One region of the Streptomyces akebiae genome, then DNA from elsewhere that is predicted to be linked to it. Evidence: riboswitches for the same ligand, from Rfam matches in the RefSeq annotation. Region 1 holds a riboswitch; each other region holds the start of a gene.
The links. A riboswitch is a leader RNA that binds a small molecule or an ion and turns the genes downstream of it on or off. The one in region 1 is predicted to bind cyclic di-AMP.
Positions count from the first base shown of each region.

Region 2: linked by a shared signal. The riboswitch ahead of K1J60_RS38205 (C40 family peptidase) and the one ahead of K1J60_RS23300 (M23 family metallopeptidase) in region 1 are both predicted to bind cyclic di-AMP.
Region 3: linked by a shared signal. The riboswitch ahead of K1J60_RS11630 (M23 family metallopeptidase) and the one ahead of K1J60_RS23300 (M23 family metallopeptidase) in region 1 are both predicted to bind cyclic di-AMP.
Region 4: linked by a shared signal. The riboswitch ahead of K1J60_RS16725 (C40 family peptidase) and the one ahead of K1J60_RS23300 (M23 family metallopeptidase) in region 1 are both predicted to bind cyclic di-AMP.

Region 1 covers NZ_CP080647.1:5,417,870-5,421,174, reverse strand. Annotated here, with positions in the region: gene K1J60_RS23305 (cysteine hydrolase family protein) at 1-331, opposite strand, end outside; gene K1J60_RS23300 (M23 family metallopeptidase) at 425-1,486, opposite strand; cyclic di-AMP (ydaO/yuaA leader) riboswitch at 1,497-1,658, opposite strand; gene K1J60_RS23295 (PP2C family protein-serine/threonine phosphatase) at 1,940-3,043, opposite strand; gene K1J60_RS23290 (GTP cyclohydrolase II) at 3,188-3,305, opposite strand, start outside.
Region 2 covers NZ_CP080647.1:8,784,428-8,787,732, reverse strand. Annotated here, with positions in the region: gene K1J60_RS38215 (ATP-dependent Clp protease proteolytic subunit) at 148-789, shown strand; gene K1J60_RS38210 (hypothetical protein) at 797-1,114, shown strand; cyclic di-AMP (ydaO/yuaA leader) riboswitch at 1,487-1,657, shown strand; gene K1J60_RS38205 (C40 family peptidase) at 1,661-2,134, shown strand; partial or broken gene K1J60_RS38200 (DUF6328 family protein) at 2,212-2,718, shown strand; gene K1J60_RS38195 (ATP-binding protein) at 2,827-3,285, opposite strand.
Region 3 covers NZ_CP080647.1:2,696,777-2,700,081, forward strand. Annotated here, with positions in the region: gene K1J60_RS11620 (HPr family phosphocarrier protein) at 1-143, shown strand, start outside; gene K1J60_RS11625 (GntR family transcriptional regulator) at 313-1,017, opposite strand; gene K1J60_RS11630 (M23 family metallopeptidase) at 1,247-2,035, opposite strand; cyclic di-AMP (ydaO/yuaA leader) riboswitch at 2,049-2,222, opposite strand; gene K1J60_RS11635 (M16 family metallopeptidase) at 2,426-3,305, opposite strand, start outside.
Region 4 covers NZ_CP080647.1:3,914,798-3,918,102, forward strand. Annotated here, with positions in the region: gene pcrA (DNA helicase PcrA) at 1-1,020, opposite strand, end outside; cyclic di-AMP (ydaO/yuaA leader) riboswitch at 1,276-1,433, shown strand; gene K1J60_RS16725 (C40 family peptidase) at 1,443-2,642, shown strand; gene K1J60_RS16730 (hypothetical protein) at 2,750-3,103, opposite strand.

The sequences.
Region 1 (3,305 bases):
CCAGGTCGAGGTCGCTGCCCGAGAACGCGCTTCCCCGTCTCTTGGTGACCACGACCTCGCCCTGCCGGGGCGCGACGTCGTCGTGGATCTCGGTGCCGGGCTCACCCTCGGTGAACAGGCCGGCCCGCAGGACGTTCGCCATCACCTTGTTGCGGGGGCTGACCTGCGGATCGCCCGGCCGTAACCCCATCACCACGTAGATCACGGGAATGTCGGCCGCCCGGGCTCCGTCGATCGCCCTGCGCAGGCGCGGCAGATATCCGGAACCGTCGTCGGCGATGGCCACGACGTCCCGTTGGACGTCCATCACCAGGAGTGCGCTCTTCGCCATGCTTGCCGTCCCTTCTCCGGGAGAACAAGACGAACGCCGCGTGGGCCCGAGGGCGGACGCGGCGTCGCTGGTTCTGTGTGGGGTGGCGGCGGGCTACGGGGTGAGGCCCTTGCTGCGGAGCCAGGCCGCCGGGTCGATGCCGCTGCTGGAGCCGCCGGGGTGGACCTCCATGTGGAGGTGGGCGCCGGTGACGTTGCCGGTGGCACCGACGCGGCCGATGACGTCCCCGGTGGCGACCTTCTGGCCGACGCTGACGCCGATGGAGGACTGGTGGGCGTACCAGATCTCGGTGCCGTCATCGAGAGTGAGGACGGTCTTGTAGCCGTAGGAGCCCTCGTAGCCGGCCTGCGTGATGGTGCCGCTGTGGACGGCCTTGATGAGGGTGCCGGTGGGGGCCGCGAAGTCGAGGCCGGTGTGGTAGCCGGAGGACCAGTACGGGCCGGCCTGACCGAAGGTGGAGGTGAGGGTGTACGAGGAGGTGGGAAGGGTGAACTGCTTGGCCAGGGCGGCGAGGCGCTCGGCTTCCTTCTTGGCCGCGGCCTCCTCCTCCGCCTTCTTCTGGGCGGCCGCCTCCTTGGCCTCGGCTTCCTTCTTCTCCTTGGCCGCCTGCTCGGCGGCCTTCTCCGCGGCGGCGGTCTGCGCGGCCTCGGCGGCGGCCTTGTCGAAGGCGTCCTGCTGGGACTCGGCCTGCGCCATGATGCGGGCGCGCAGCGCCTCGCCGGCGTCGGCGGTGCCCTGCTCGGTGTCGGCGGCGATCAGACCCGCGCTGCTGAGGGGGGAGGAGGAGCCCTGGGGCTCCGGCTCGTCGGGCTCGTCCTCGAAGACCGAGCCGACGTTCGGCATGTCGGGCATCGATATGGAGACCGGGGCCTTGCCGGACTGCGCGCTGGCCATCCCGGCACCGCTGACGGCGGCTATGACACCGACGCCGAGAACGGTGGAGCTGCGGGCCAGTCCGCCCCGTGCGAGTACGCCGCTCTTCTTGGCGACGCGATGCCGGCCGCGGACGGGGCGCAGGGTGTCCTCGCCCGGATTCCACTCCTGCCAGGGGCCCTCGTTGTCGCTGTTGTAGCTGCCGTAGCCGAACGTCTGGCTCTCGCCGTCGCGTTGGGTCGGCACGAACGGGGCTTCGGTCGCGGACCGGTTCGACGCCACGTGGGCGTACTCCTTCCTTCCTTTTCGCCTACCGGGTTAGCTGACGGGTTCGGAGCAGGAAGGTCTCCTACGCGCGTAAACCGGTCGTGCGTACTGCCACGGCGGTTTCCGTGCGATTCACCCCAGGGTGGTGGTTCCCCGGTTCCCTTGCGGGATTCGACGCGTGAGCACGGAGCCGTCTCTTGTGACGGCTGGGACGACCGCGCTGCGTTATCGAACGTTAATAGACGCGAGTACTCCATTCCAAGCTGTTCTTAATGATCGTTCCGGCTTTCCCGCTGGACTTTACGGGTCATGAGGGGCCGAAAACGGGCGAGTTGACCTTGACTCACGAGTAACAGTCGCCCTGACGTGTCGTCAGTTGTTATACGGAGAACGGCTGGACGGACACGCTCAGTGACATCGGTACTCGGGGGGCACGGTGCGGGCGGCGATCTCGGTGGCCTCGGCACCTCAAGGGCGGCGGACCGCCAGGAGGGCCATGTCGTCCGTGGTGCGGTCACCCGTGTGTCGGCGCACCTCCTCCGCGAGCGTCGTCAGCAGGGTGCGCGGGGCGGTGAAGACACGGCCGGCGAGGCGTGCGGCCGGGTCGTAGAAGACGCCGTGCGCGTCCCGCGCCTCGGAGAGGCCGTCGGTGTAGAAGAGCAGCGTGGCTCCGGGCGGGAACACGGTGTCCTCCGCGCGGTCGGGCCAGGTGCCCAGGTCGTCCATGCCGAGCGGCAGCGCGGGCTGCGGGGCGTCCAGCGTGCACAGGGTGCCGTCGGCGTGCAGCATCAGGGGGGAGGGGTGGCCCCGGTTGACGATCCGGGCGTGGCCCGCGCCGTGCGGGAACTCCGCGAGCACGGCCGTCACGAACCCCTCGAACTCCACCGCCGCGTCCCTTCGCGTGGCCTCCCGCCGCGTCCCCTCCCGGGCCAGCGCCCGTTCCAGCCGCTGGACCACCGCTTCGAGCGTCGCCTCCTGCTCGGCCGCCTCCCGGAACGCCCCGATCAGCACCGCCACCGCCGACACCGCCCCCAGCCCCTTGCCGCGTACGTCGCCGACGATCAGCCGTACGCCGTGGGGTGAGTCCTGCACCGCGTACAGATCGCCGCCGATCGACGCCCCGGCCTGCGCGGCCTCGTACCGCGCGGCGATCTCCAGCCCGCCGATCCGCTCCTGCGGCACCGGCAGTACGGCCCGCTGGGCGGCCTCGGCGACCTCCCGGGCCGTGGCGAGGCGGGCGTCGCTGCGGCGGACGAGGCGGTTGATCAGGACGGCCAGTACGGCGACGGTGGCGACCGTGACGATCTCGGTGATCGCGTCCTCGTGGCCGGAGTCTTCGTAATAGACGCGTACGGCGCTGATGCCGGCCACCGACACGGCGCCGACGATCACCGTGCCGTACAGCGTGAAGAGCGGGGCCGTCACCAGGGGCGCGGCGGTGAAGAAGGGCACCGCGGTGAACTCGCGCGGGGTGAAGTGGTCGTAGAAGAGCCCGACGGCGATCAACAGCACGGGAAGGGCGCGGGCGAGCGTACGGGCGTACGAGAACCGACGCCCACCCGGCTCCCGCATGTCCTTCGCGCCCTCTCGCTGCCCCACGGATACAGGGTTTCCGGGGGTGGGCGGCGGGGCTAGTCGGTGGGGCCGAGTGGGCTAGGCCCTGCCGGAGGAGGTGCGGGAGGGCGGGCGCAGCGGGTGCCGGGGGGCTGGCGGGGCTCAGCCCGCCGAGAGGCCCGTCAGGCCGCCCGTCAGCTCGTGCAGGGGGAGGGTGTGCTGGGTCTGGAGGACCTTGGCGCGGAGGTAGCGGACGTTGTGGGCGGTGGTGAAGACGCCC
Region 2 (3,305 bases), 3.4 Mb from region 1:
CGCGCGCCGCTCGCCGGACCGAACCGCTCACACGATCCCTGCGGAACCGGCTCCCCGCGCGGATTTTCGCTTTCGGCCGATCCTCCCCTCCCCGCATACGTACGTCCTGTACATTTTTGACAGAGTCGATCAGAGGAGGCGTGTCCCATGCCCGCGAACCGACCGTCGGCCCGCCAGGTGCTGCCCGGGTTCACCGAGCGCACCACTGCGGGTCACCGAACGATGGATCCGTACTCGAAGTTGCTGGAAGAACGGATCGTGTTCCTCGGGACGCAGATCGACGACACGTCGGCGAACGACGTGATGGCGCAGTTCATGCACCTCGAGCACCAGTCGCCGGACCGCGACATCTCGCTGTACATCAACTCGCCCGGCGGCTCGTTCAGCGCGATGACGGCGATCTACGACACCATCCGCTTCGTCACCTGCGACGTGGAGACCATCTGCCTGGGGCAGGCGGGTTCGGCCGCCGCGGTGCTGCTCGCGGCGGGCACGCCGGGCAAGCGGTTCGTGCTTCCGGGGGCGCGTGTACTGATCCACCAGCCGGCGGTGGCCGAACGGATCGAGGGACAGGCCGACGATCTGGCGATCCAGGCCCAGGAACTGACGCGCAATCGCCGCAGGCTGGAGGAGATGCTCGTCCGGCACACGGGCCGGAGCCCGGAGCGGATCAGCGCCGACATCGAGCGGGACACGTTCCTCGACGCGGAGGCGGCGGTGGAGTACGGCCTGGCCGATCGGGTGATCCCGAGCCACAGGACCACGCGCACGCTCCCCGGCGCGAGGTGAGCCGTCGATGCTCCCACCCGAACTGCCGCCGTTGCCCGCGCTCACGCGCGCCGAGGCCGAGCTGATCGACCGTTACCTGGACGTGGTCGATCTGCTCGGCCGGATCAATCCGGCCCGACCGGGCGATACGTACCGCGGGTTGCGCGCGGCGCAGGCTCTCGTCGCCAAGGCGACCGCTCTGCGCGACGCGCTCGAGCTGATGCACAGGCGCGGGGAGAACGAGGTGCACGCCCCGACGCTCGCGCGAGCCCTGCGGGTCCTGGACGGCGAGCGACGGGCGGGCCGGGTGGCGCTGCCGCCGGAGCCCGAGGACTCGCCGGCCTGAACCGATCCCGGGGCGCTCGCCGTACTACTGACGGGGCGTCCGGTCCAGGCTTCGTGCCGTCCGGACGGCCTACCGCGATCGACCTATCGGCCCATACGTCGTGAGGACCTGTGAAGTTGCGCAACATGGCTGGCACGAGGCCGGAACGCATCATTCCGGTGCTGGTGCGGACGTCCTCGACCGCCTGGACACACCAGCCGAAAATGCTCTGTCCACCCGAACGGGCGAGTGGTGAGTAAGACCACAAATCCGTGGTTCCGTTGGGATTTTCGGACGTCCGTGCGTCAAGATCCCTTCCTGACGACAAGCCCCCGCCGCAGCGGCGGGGCGATCCGGGTGGACGCCGAGTCCTGCCGCCGCCCGGATGACCGGTCGACAGGAGTGCATCGGCAGGAGTGGAGGACCCAAGCACGACGGGTCGCCGGAACGGTCAAGCCATGACCGCGCCGAGCAGCCCTTGGGGTGAAGCCGCGTCAGCGGCCGGGCAACTTCGCCAGCCCGAATCCGACAGGTCATCCTTCACAGGCGGCTGACGAAGGGTTGCGCATGACTGCGCTGAATCGTGTCCCGTCGCTGTTGACCCGGGCCGGCACGGCCTCGGCTCTGACCATCGCCGCTGTCAGCGGCAGCATCGTGGTCCCGGGCGTCGCAGCCGACGCCGAGGCCGCCACGGTGGCGTCGAAGGCACTCAAGGTCGCGGCTTCCAAGAAGGGCTCCCCTTACAAGTACGGCGCCACGGGCCCGAGCAGGTTCGACTGCTCAGGGCTGACGCTCTACTCGTTCAAGAAGGCGGGCAAGAAGCTGCCCCGTACTGCTCAGCAGCAGTACAACAAGACGAAGCACATCTCCGCGAGCAGCCGCAAGCTCGGAGACCTGGTCTTCTTCCACTCGGGCTCGAACGTCTACCACGTCGGTATCTACGCGGGGAAGGGAAAGATCTGGCACTCGCCGAAGACGGGTGACGTCGTCCGACTGCAGAAGCTCTGGACGAAGAACGTCTGGTACGGCCGGGTCCGCTGACCCACCGTCGGGGGCGGCTGAGTTCTCCGCCGCCCCCGGCAGGCGTGCGACCGGCGGTTTTGGATACACGTTCGACCATGGCCGACGAACGCACCCGTCCCGCACGCAACGAGACCCCCCTCGAACGCGCCGACCGCAATTTCTCCGAGCTGCTCCAGGAGTTGCGCGTCACCCAGACCGGGGTACAGATCCTCTTCGCGTTCCTGTTGACGTTGGCCTTCACACCGCGCTTCCCCGACCTGGACTCCGTCCAGCGCGCCACATACGTCGTCACCCTGCTGCTCGCGGTCCTCGCGGCGACGCTCTTCACCGCCCCGGCCGCCCTGCACCGCTCGCTCTTCCAGCAGAACGCCAAGCCCGTCATCGTCCAGGTCTCGTCCCGGCTGGCCACCGCGGGATTGATCGTGCTGATGCCGGCCTTCACCGGATCCGTCCTGCTCGTCGTGGACGTGACGCTCGGCCGGAAGGCCGGGATCGCCGCCGGGGCCGGCACCTTCCTCATCTGCCTGCTCCTGTGGGCCGTGCTCCCGAAACTGGTGGGCCGCCTCTCCGACCGCGACGACTCGACGACACGGGAACGGCCACGAACACCGGCGCAGACCGCGGACACACGGCCACGAACGCAACCGCAACCACGTCCACGTCCACGCCCACGCCCACGCCCACGCCCACGCCCACGGACGAGGATCTCGTCAGGTTTCCTGCGGACCGCCCGCGCTGACCGGCTGCGCGGGAACCGTCCACGGCAGTTCGATCGCTACGGTCTTACCGCCCTCCCGGGTGGGTCTGACGCTGAGCCTGCCGCCGCACTCGGCGGTCAGCCAGCGGATGATGACCATGCCCCGGCCGTTGTCCTGCTGGACGGCGGCCGGCAGCCGTTTCGGGAAGCGTGGATGGCTGTCGGTGACACCGATGCGCAGCTGCTCGTCCCGGTCGAGGGCGATGTCCACGGTGAAGGTGGGCGACTGACCGAGGGTGTGCTGGACGGCGTTGGTGGCGAGTTCGGACACGATCAGGCGCACGGTGTCCGCGATGTCGGTGTCGCCCGGCAGGCCCCATTCGGCGAGCACGTCGGCGACGTAGTTCCGGGCCGTGGACACCGAGGCGGGATCGCTCGGCAGAGTGACGGATGCTTCCAGGTGATCTGCCATGGCGAGGCGTCCCTTTCCCA
Region 3 (3,305 bases), 2.7 Mb from region 1:
CCATGCTCGCGGTCCTGGGCCTCGGCGCCCAGGGCGGCGAGGAGATCGTGCTCGCCTCCGACGCCGAGGGCGCGGACGCCGCGCTCGACCGTCTGGCGAAGCTCGTCGCCGAGGGGCTCGAAGAACTCCCCGAGACGGTCTGAGCGACCGGGTAACCGAAGCGGAAAGGCCTGAAAAGCCGCCCCGCAGACACACCGAAGGGCTCGTCCGATTTATCGGGCGAGCCCTTCGCATTTCCGTCCGGTTTCCGTTCTGCGGGCAGCAGAAATAATGCCCTTCGGAATTCTTCCCTCTTTGTATACGGCGCCTGTGTTAATGCCGCAGGCTCGGCATGTTTACGGGGTGTTGCGAAGTCCTCACACGCTCCGGCCGCTCCGCCCCGCCGGCCCCGGCCGGAAATCGGAGCCGGTGCGCGGCGGTGGCCCGCTCGGTGTGCAGGGACGTGATCGCCCGGGCCCGGTCGCTGTCGCCGCGCGCGACCGCGTCCACGATGCCGCCGTGGTCCGCCCAGGACTCCACGGGGTCGGCCGGCGCCTCGACCGCGTACATCCAGGCGATCTTGTGCCGCAGCTGGGCGAGTGTCGAGGTCAGGGCGGGGCTGCCGGAGGCCTGCGCGAGCGTCTCGTGGAACCAGCCGCCCAGCGAGCGCAGATCCTCGCTGTTGCCCCTCCTGGCCCGCTCCTGGCCCAGCCTGACCAGGCCCCGCAACACCTTCAGGTGGGCCTCCGTACGCCGCTGCGCGGCGCGGGCGGCCCCCAGGGGCTCCAGCAGCATGCGCATCTCCAGCAGGTCGGCGGCCTCCTGCTCGGTCGGCTCGGCGACGCACGCGCCCGCGTGCCGACGGGTCACCACGAAGCCCTCGGCCTCCAGCGTGCGCAACGCCTCACGCACGGGCACCCGACTGACGCCGTAACGGCGGGCGAGCAGTTCCTCGGTGAGCCGGCTGCCGCGCTCGTAGACACCCGCGACGATGTCATCACGGATCGCCGTGCATACCGAGTGCGCCGGAATACGCATGACCGACCTCCGCCTTAATCCCCGTGAAACGTCGATGATTGACGTGTGTTCCAGCGACTCTATTGCAGAGAGCCGGAATTTCCGATGGCGGACCGGAATCCATGGATATTTTTTGGACAGGAGGTACGTCACAAGAGGTGCGTCGCAACAGGTTTGCGCAGCAGGTACGCACAACGAGGAAAGCCCCGGCTCGGTGAGCCGGGGCCTCCTGCGAAGCGTCGGAAGCGCGTCAGACGTTCACGCCGTGCGAGCGCAGGTACGCGGCGGGGTCGATGTCCGAGCCGTACTCGGCCGTCGTCCGGGCCTCGAAGTGCAGGTGGGCGCCGGTGACGTTGCCGGTCGCCCCGGAGAGGCCTATCTGCTGGCCGGGGGTGACCGTCTGGCCGACGGAGACGCCGATGGACGACAGGTGGCCGTACTGGGTGTACGTGCCGTCGTTCATCTTGATGACGATGTTGTTGCCGTAGGCGCCACCCCAGCCCGCCTCGACGACGGTGCCGGAGCCGACGGCGACGACGGCCGTACCGGACGCGGCGTGGAAGTCGACACCGGTGTGGCTGCCGGAGGACCAGACGGCGCCGCCGGTCTTATAGCCGGTGGAGATGTAGGAGCCGCTGATGGGGGCGACGTAGGCGTTGAGGCGCTCGCGCTCGGCCGCGCGGGCGGCGCGGGCCTTGATCTCCTCGCGCTCCTTGGCGGCGGCACGTTCCTGCTCGGCCTTCTCGGCGGCGGCCTTCCTGGCCTCCTCCTGCGCCTTCTTCTTGACGGCGGCCACCTCGGCGGCCTGCTGCTGGGCCACGGCCTGGGCGTCGACCTGGTCCGCGACCGTGTCGCCGAGGGTGATGATCTGGTTCAGGCCGGTCTGCTCGACGGCGGGCTCTTCCGCGGCGAGCGCGGGGCCGGCCAGAGTGCCGAGGACACCGGTGGTGGTGAGAGCGGCTACGCCCACGTTCCTCGTGGTCGTGCGCTGCACACGGCCGGGACGGCGGTGCTTCCCGGGGGCGCGGGTGAACGCCATGAAGTGGCTGGTCCTTTCCTTCCTTCTCGCCTACCGGGTTAGCTGACGGGTTCGGAGCAGGAAGGTCTCCTACGGCTACCCCTCGTTTCGCGTCGCTCCGCGAAGGGCACCCGATTCACCCCAGGGACTGTGATGGGTCCCCGGCTCCCCTGGCTCGCGCCATGCGGGGACTCGGCGATGACTGTCCGGTGCCGCGGCTGCGGCGAACTTCTGACGAACAGCCGGACCGACGCTAAGTGGGCCGTCTTCGAAATAACAAACGGATCACAGGATTTGTTGCGTACGCCACAGGTCAGACACGCAACCTCCGCCATCAATAGGGACAAACGGGGGCCCTGGTGACTCTTCCGTCACCAGGGCCCCACTGACACGCGTCCGTACGGTCAGCCCCTACTCGGCCGGGACGACGGTGACTTCGCCGATTCCGAGGGCCCTGACGGGCTCCTCGATCTGCGCGGCGTCCCCGACGAGGACGGTCACCAGACGGTCCACCGGGAAGGCGCTCACGGCCGCGGCGGTGGCCTCCACGGTGCCGGTGGCGGCGAGTTGGCGGTACAGCGTCGACTGGTAGTCGTCCGGCAGGTACTGCTCGACCTGGTCGGCCAGCGTGCTCGCCACGGCCGCGGCCGTCTCGAACTTGAGGGGGGCGACCCCGACGAGGTTCTGCACGGCGACGTCACGCTCGGCGTCGGTCAGGCCCTCGGCGGCGAGGGTGCGCAGCACCGTCCACAGGTCGTCGAGCGCCGGCCCGGTGTTGGGGGTGTCGACGGAGCCGCTGATGGCGAGCATCGCGATGCCCGAACCGTCGGGCGCGGCCCGCAAAACCTGGCCGAACGCCCGCACGCCGTAGGTGTAGCCCTTCTCCTCGCGCAGGACGCGGTCCAGGCGGGAGGTGAGGGTCCCGCCGAGGCAGTAGGTGCCGAGCACCTGGGCCGGCCACACGCGGTCGTGCCGGTCGGCGCCCACCCGGCCGATGAGCAACTGGGTCTGCACGGAACCGGGGCGGTCCACGATGATCACGCGGCCGGTGTCGTCCGCGCTCACCGACGGCACGGGGCGCGGCGCCGCCGAGGAGCCGGTCCAGGCGCCCAGGGTGTCGCCGAGCAGCGCGTCGAGGTCGACCCCCGTGAGGTCGCCGACGACCACGGCGGTGGCCGTCGCGGGGCGTACGTGCCGCTCGTAGAAGGCGCGTACGGCCGCGGAGTCGATGCCCTCGACGGTCTCCTCGGTGCCCTGGCGGGGCCGCGACATCCGGGAGGTGGCCGGGAAC
Region 4 (3,305 bases), 1.5 Mb from region 1:
GATGGTCGCGCCGCGGAAGGCGTAGATCGACTGGTCCGCGTCACCCACGACGCAGAGCTCGGCCGGAGGTACGTCCCACTCGGCCGGCGGCACGTCCACCGGGTGCTCGGAGGTGCCGACCAGCTCTCTGACCAGGGCGTACTGGGCGTGATTGGTGTCCTGGTACTCGTCGACGAGGACATGACGGAAGCGACGGCGGTAGTGCTCGGCGACGTCCGGGAAGGCGCGCAGCAGATTGACCGTCGTCATGATCAGGTCGTCGAAGTCGAGTGCGTTCGCCTCGCGGAGGCGGGACTGGTAGAGCGCGTAGGCCTGGGCGAGGGTCTTCTCGAAGCCGTCGGCGGCCTGGGCGGCGAAGTCCTCCTCGTCGATCAGCTCGTTCTTCAGGTTCGAGATCTTGGCGCTGAAGGACTTGGGCGGGAAGCGCTTCGGGTCGAGGTCCAGATCACGGCAGACGAGCGCCATCAGCCGCTTGCTGTCGGCGGCGTCGTAGATCGAGAAGGAGGACGTGAAGCCGAGCTTCTTCGACTCGCGCCGCAGGATCCGGACGCACGCGCTGTGGAAGGTCATGACCCACATCGCGTTCGCGCGCGGGCCGACGAGCTGCTCGACGCGCTCCTTCATCTCACCGGCGGCCTTGTTGGTGAAGGTGATCGCGAGGATCTGGCCCGGGTGGACATGGCGCTCGCCGAGCAGGTGGGCGATGCGGTGGGTGAGCACCCGGGTCTTGCCGGAACCGGCGCCGGCGACGATGAGCAGAGGTGACCCGGCGTGCACCACGGCCGCGCGCTGGTTCTCGTTCAGCCCGTCCAGGAGGGCCGCCGCGTCGAGAGCCGGGCGGGGGGCACCGCCCCGGTAGTAGGCGTCCCGGTCCGGTGGCACGTCGAACTTCCCGCCGAACAGATCGTCCGGAAGCGGCTCCGGTACGTGATCGTCCTCGGGCGGCGGCGGGGGCTCCTCCGCGTGGCCGCGGGGGGCCTGGAGGTCCGCCAGGAAGCTGTCGTCAAAGAGGCTGCTCATCGCTCTCCGAGTCTAGGCGCCCCCACTGACAGCCAGGGGCCGCCCCGGGAAGTCCGCACGCACCACTCACCGCGTACACCTCACGACGGTGAGCGATCGAGCGTACCGCCCATCGCGCGGAAGAGGCTAAGGTCACGAAAACGTATCGGGCATATCGAACATCAACCTTCACACGGGCCACACGAGTTGGCTAGCTTCTTCTCTTGGGCCGTACGACACAACCGGCGAACGTCGCCGGGCCGCACGGCCTCCGCCGAATCCGGTACGCCGCTTGCGGCGCCGGAGCCGGGGACCCACCGACCTCTGGGGTGAATCGACCCGACCGCCGTACGCGGCAAGGGCCGTAGGGCAAACCTTCCGAAGCTTGCGCCCGAACCCGACAGCTAACCCGGTAGGCGGACAACGGAAGGAGACGCCGCACCATGGCGCCGCACCGCAAGCCGCGTCCGACCGGCCGGACGCGCGCGGGCATACGCACCCCCGCTCTCGCCACGGCCGCACTGACCTCCGTGGCTCTGCTCTCCCAGACGGCCACCGCCGCACCCTCCGCCGACGACAGGCCGAGCCTGGAGGAGGTCGAGAAGAAGGTCGACGACCTCTACCGCCAGGCCGGGTCGGCGACCGAGAACTACAACGCGGCCAAGGAGAGGACGACCAAGCAGAAGAAGAAGGTCGACACCCTCCTCGACGACGTCGCCAAGCGCGCGGAGAAGCTCAACGAGGCGCGGGAGGAGCTGGGCTCGTTCGCGGCGGCCCAGTACCGCACCGGCGCGGCCACCCCCGACCAGGCCTCACTGCTCCTGGCGGACAACCCGCAGGACTACTTCGACCAGAACCAGCTCATGGACCGGTTGACGGACCGTCAGAAGGTAGCCGTCGACGCGTACGTCACCCAGCAGGCCGACGCGGCGGAGCAGCGCCGGACGGCGAGCGACAGCCTCGAAAAGCTCACCGAGTCGCAGAACGCCCTCAAGACCAGCAAGGCCAAGGTCCAGGCGAAGCTCGCCGAGGCCCGCGAACTGCTCTCCACCCTCACCGCCGAGGAGAAGGCCCGGCTCGCCGCGATCGAACAGCGCGAGCAGGAGGAGGCCGACCGCAAGGCGGAAGAGCTCGCGCGGCAGCAGGCGGCACAGGCGCGCCAGGAGACGCAGAGCGCCCAGGAGACCCAGGAGGCCCAGGAGGTCCAGGGAGGGACCGCCACCGGCACGGAGACATCGCCGGGCACCACCGGGACCACAGCCCCGGTCGAGGACTCCACATACGCCTCGAAGGCCACCAAGGCCCTCGCCTTCGCCCGCGCGCAGATCGGCAAGCCGTATGTCTGGGGCGCCACCGGCCCCGGCTCCTACGACTGCTCCGGCCTCACGCAGGCCGCCTGGAAGGCCGCCGGGGTCGACCTCCCGCGCACCACCTACGACCAGGTCGAGGCTGGCACCACCGTCTCCCTGGCCGACGCCAAGCCGGGCGACCTCGTCTTCTTCTACGACAACATCGGCCACGTCGGCCTCTACATCGGCAACGGCATGATGATCCACGCCCCCAAGCCGGGCACGTACGTCCGCGAGGAGTCGATCTTCTACGACGGGGAGTCCTCGATCCACAGCGTGGTGCGCCCGGCGTAACCGGGGCAGGACAGGGGGCGCCGGTCCGCACGGTCGGCGCCATCCCGGGGATCCCGGCTCAGCCGTCCCGATGCCATCGCGGGCAGGACGGGCTCACACGGGGGCACTCAGGTCCAGAGCACCGCGATGAAGACGTTCGCGGTGGTCAGCGCGCCCACCAGGGCGAAGATCGGCTTCTCCACCGTCTCCTCGTCGCGTTTCACGTAGACCAGGCCGAGGATCACGATCAGCAGGGCGAGCTTGACGCCGATCTTGATGTTGTTGACGGGCTGGTCGTCCGCCTGGTTGAGACCGACGAGGAGGACGCCGGTGACGAGCATGGTGAGGGCACCGTGCAGCATCGCGGGGACGAAGCGGGCGGTGCCCTGGCCCATGGCCTTCATCTGGGTGAGGAAACCACCCAGGAGGGAGGCGATGCCGATGATGTGGAGGGCGACGAGGATGTGGATGAGTACGTCCATGCGCGGAGCCTAATGAGGCGCCCGAAGGTCGTGGGGCACCGGGTGCGGGCGGGACGGGACCGGCGAACGGCCCCCTGATGATCTTGCATATATGCGCTCCATAGCACCGCCCCTCCTCCGCCCGGTCCGAAATCGCCGCATCGGTCATCGCACAGCGTGAAGTCGGCGACGCCAGGCCAGGATCTCGGTCACATACGGTCAC